Regions from separate parts of the Micromonospora sp. DT228 genome, predicted to be linked through region 1. Evidence: riboswitches for the same ligand, from Rfam matches in the RefSeq annotation. Region 1 holds a riboswitch; the other holds the start of a gene.

The links. A riboswitch is a leader RNA that binds a small molecule or an ion and turns the genes downstream of it on or off. The one in region 1 is predicted to bind thiamine pyrophosphate.
Region 2: another riboswitch for thiamine pyrophosphate. It lies ahead of thiE (thiamine phosphate synthase); the one in region 1 lies ahead of ACLQ29_RS30530 (ECF transporter S component).

The regions. Positions count from the first base shown of each region.
Region 1 covers NZ_JBNCKO010000021.1:13,745-15,939, reverse strand. Annotated here, with positions in the region: gene ACLQ29_RS30535 (ABC transporter ATP-binding protein) at 1-152, opposite strand, end outside; gene ACLQ29_RS30530 (ECF transporter S component) at 299-892, opposite strand; TPP riboswitch at 968-1,072, opposite strand; gene ACLQ29_RS30525 (alpha/beta fold hydrolase) at 1,179-2,009, shown strand; gene ACLQ29_RS30520 (aminoglycoside N(3)-acetyltransferase) at 2,039-2,195, shown strand, end outside.
Region 2 covers NZ_JBNCKO010000002.1:77,152-79,346, forward strand. Annotated here, with positions in the region: gene ACLQ29_RS03615 (ThuA domain-containing protein) at 1-958, opposite strand, end outside; TPP riboswitch at 1,270-1,379, shown strand; gene thiE (thiamine phosphate synthase) at 1,374-2,000, shown strand; gene thiO (glycine oxidase ThiO) at 1,994-2,195, shown strand, end outside.

The DNA.
Region 1 (2,195 bases):
AGCGCGCTGAGCAGGGTGCTCTTACCGGCCCCCGAGGGCCCGAGCAGCAGAACCCGCTCCCCAGCCTCGACCCGCAGATCAACCCCGCGCAGAGCCCAGGCCCGCCGCCCCGCATGCCGCCACCCAAACCCCCGCACCACTACCCCGCCCACCAATCCCCCTCCCCTCTCCTGTCCGCCCCACCCCACCCCACCCCACCCTCACCCTGCACGGTCGATCATGAGGTTGACGGTGGTTCTGAAGATCCATCCGCCCGTCAACCTCATGATCGACGCGGCCGGGGCGGGGTGGGGGTGGGTCAGATGAGGGCGCGTTCGCGGCCGGCCGGGAAGCGGTCCAGGACGCCGGTGTTGGCCAGGGCCCGGGTGAGCAGCCAGCCGCCGACGCCGGCGATCACGGTGGCGCTGACGATGGTGATCAGCGCGTACGGGATGCGGTAGTTGACCAGCGCGGTCTCGACGTTCCAGACGAAGAAGTCGAACAGCGCGGCGCTGAGACCGGTCAGCGCGCCGGCCAGCATCGCGGTCGGCAGCCGGAACGACCGGTACCGGAAGGCGGCGAACGCCAACTCGGCGCCGATACCCTGCACGATGCCCTGCGGGATCACCGTGCCGGCCCACTGGCTGCCCAGCAGCGCCGAGAGGATCGCGGCCACCGTCTCGCAGTAGAGCGCGGCGCCGGGCTTGCGGATGACCAGGCCGCCGAGCACGGCCGGCATCAGCCACACGCCGTAGAGCAGCGTCTGCGCCGGTGGAAAGAACACGAACGCGCCCTCGGTGGCGCTCCAGACCAGGCCCCAGGCCCAGAAGATGACGCCGAAGGCGACCGCGATCACCGAGGCGACCACGATGTCGATGGTCCGCCAGCGGGCGGTGTCGGTGGTGGATTTCATGTGTTACTCCCAGTTCTGCGTGCGAACCAGGAGAAGACGCACGCCGCGCGTCCGGTGGCACCGGACGGCGGCGCGGCTGGAGGTCGACCGAACTCCCTGCGCTGGCATTACCCAGATCAGGTTCGAGGGTCTGCGGGCGTGCCCGCACTCTCAGCGCTGTGCGCTCCCCTGTCGGATGTGAAGTTGTCTCGTCGACGCTAACACCGACCAGGGGTGCCAGCCCAGCAGGGCATCCGTGCCGCTCGGCAGTCAGCCAGCCACACACCGGCTGGGTAGGCTGACGATCATGCGGGTCGACGCGCGAGGTCTCACGTTCGAGGTAACCGCCGACGGTCCGTCGGATGGCGTACCCGTCCTGCTGCTGCACGGCTTCCCCCAGCACAGCGGCGAGTGGGACGACGTGGTGCCCGCGCTGCACGCGGCCGGGTTGCGGACGTACGCGCTCGACCAACGCGGCTACTCGCCCGGCGCGCGGCCGACGGCGGTGGCCGACTACCGGATCCCCGAGTTGGTCGCCGACGTGGTGGCGGTGCTCGACGCACTGGGGTTGGACGCCGTGCACCTGGTCGGCCACGACTGGGGCGCGATCGTGGCCTGGGCGGTCGCCGCCGGGCACCCCGACCGGGTCCGCACGCTGACCGCCGTGTCCGTGCCGCATCCGGCCGCCATGGCGTACGCCCTGGCCAACGACGGCCAGCAGAAGGCCCGCTCGTCGTACATCACGTTGTTCCGTAAGCCGGGCACGGCGGAGCGGGTGCTGCTGGCGTGGCACGCGACCGCGCTGCGCAAGATGCTCGGCGGGGTGGGCGACGGGCCCCGGGTGGACCGCTACGCGGACCCGATGCGCGAGCCGGGGGCGCTCACCGCCGCCCTGAACTGGTACCGGGCGATGTCCCGCGCCGACCTGGCCGGTGTCGGCCCGGTCGGGGTGCCCACCACCTACGTCTGGAGTGACGGGGACGTCGCCATCGGCCGGACCGCCGCCGAGGCGTGCGCGCCGAACGTCACCGGGGCGTACCGCTTCGTGCGGTTGCCAGGTGTGAGTCACTGGATTCCGGACACCGCGCCGGGCCCGCTCGCCGAGGCGATCCTCGCTCGGGCCGACGGAACGGCCTGAGCCGTGCGGGTCGGTCAGGGAGGGGCACCGTGACGACGAACACCAGCGGTCCGGGCACTCGCCGTTCGATCGCGGCGCAACTGCGCCTGCTGGGCGTACGCCCCGGGGCCACGCTGTTGGTGCACGCCGCGCTGCGTCCCCTGGGGTTCATCTGCGGCGGGCCGCACGCGGTGGTGCTCGCCCTGC
Region 2 (2,195 bases), on a different contig from region 1:
AGACCCGCCCGTCTCCGGCGATGTCCAGCTCCATCGGGTTGCTGGTGTTGCTGTCCAGGGAGACCTTCTCGAAGTTCGAGGTCTTCGTGGCGCCGCAGTCGGCGTCCTCGACACCGGCCGCGGTCCGGATGCCGCCGAGCAGGTGGGACAGGAACTCGGGCTCGGCGTACGACTCCCGGGTGTGCCCACCGCCGGTGTACCAGGAGCGACCGCCGTCGAAGTCCTGACACCAGGAGGTCGGGTGGTCGGCGCCCATCGCGCCCGCGCCCGGGGTGTAGCTCTTCTCGTCCAGGCTGGCCAGCACGTGCACGTCCGGCCGCGGGTTGGTCTGGAAGTTGTACCACTCGTCGAACCGGGACCAGCGGTCCGGCAGTTCGGCGGTGGACGGGTGGGCGTGGTCCTCCACCTTGACCGTGGCCTGCTGGTTCTGCGGGTGGTTGGCGAAGTACGCGCCGACCAGGTCGCCGTACCAGGCCCAGCTGTACTCGGTGTCCGACGCGGCGTGGATGCCGACGTAACCGCCGCCGGCCTTCACGTAGCGCTCGAACGCCGCCTGCTGCTCGGCGTTGAGGACGTCACCTGTGGTGGAGAGCCAGATCACGGCCTTGTACTTCGCGAGGTTGGTGTCGCTGAACGCGGCGCCGTCCTCGGAGGTGTCCACGGTGAAACCGTTTGTGGCGCCGAGCTGTTGGATGGCGGCGACACCGGTGGGGATGGAGTCGTGCCGGAAGCCGGCGGTCTTGGAGAAGACCAGGACCGAGAAGGGATCGTCGGCGGCCTGCTGGGGCGCCTTCGGCGCCACCTGGGTGACCGGGGTTCCGGCCGCTGCCTCCCGTGGGGGGACCTGTGCGGCGGCCGGCGCTGCCTGCGCGGGCGTGCTGAACAGGGTCGTCGAGGCGAGGGCCAGGGAGATGAGGGTTGCGGTGATTGGTACGCGGGCACGACGAGAACGGGACACGCCGCCTCCTGTGTCGTAGTGACGGAGATCGCGGGAGTCGGCACGCCGAAGGCCGTCCCTGATGGAGCCGGTGGTCACACCGTGCCAAGGTGCCCCCACCGACATTTTGTCGAATCGCTAAACAAATTAATTCGACTGGCTCGATGTCCGGCAAGATGCGAGCGGGTAACGGTTCTGCAACGGCAGGCGACATTCCGAACAGGACCGCATGAACCGCCACACAGATCTAGCTCGATTTGGTGCGTTCCGGCCCACCGGCCGCCGCCGAACCTCGCCTTGGCAGACCGACGGATCTGTCGTACGGTGACACGCAAGTAACCCACGGGAGCCCGGTGTACCGGGCTGAGAGGGGGGCTGACAGCCCCCGACCGTCGAACCTGATCCGGATAATGCCGGCGCAGGGAGGAGAGTTGCCGTGCCGTCCCTGGGGCGACTGCATCTGATCACCGACACCCGACCCGGTCGGGACCCGCTCACCGTGGTCCGGGCTGCCCTCGCGGTGGCCCGCGCCGACCTGGTGGTGCAGGTCCGGGTCGAGGACTCCGCCACCGACCGCGAGGCGTACGACCTGGCCCGGCGGGTGTTGGCGCTCTGCGTGTCGTACGACGCGACCTGCCTGGTCAACGACCGGCTGCACGTGGCGCTTGCGGTGGGAGCGGCCGGCGGGCACATCGGAGCACACGACCTCCCGGTCGCCGCCGCCCGTCGGGTGCTCGGCCCCACCGGCGTGCTGGGAGCAACAGCCCGCGCACCGGAGACAGCGATCGAGGCCGTCGCGGCGGGAGCCGACTACCTGGGCGTCGGCCCCTGCCACCCGACCAGCACCAAGTCCGGCCTGCCGGACCCGATCGGGCCGGCCGGGGTCCGCGCCGTGGCCGACGCCGTCGACGCGCCGGTCATCGCGATCGGTGGCGTGACCGCAGCCCGGGTGCCGGAGCTGCGGGCCGCCGGGGCGTACGGGGTGGCGGTGGTCGGGGCGGTGTCGGCCGCCGCCGACCCGGCGCGGGCGACCGCCACGCTGGTCGAGGCCCTGACGTGCTGACCGGCCGGTCGGAGTCGGCGTCATCGAACGACCGGGCCCGGCCGGACGTGGCGGTGGTCGGTGCCGGGCCGATCGGGCTGGCGATCGCCTGGCGCTGCGCCGCCCGGGGGCTGCGGGTGGTGGTGCACGATCCGGCGCCCGGCTCGGGGGCGTCGGCGGTGGCCGCCGGCATGCTCGCCCCGGTCGCCGAGGCGT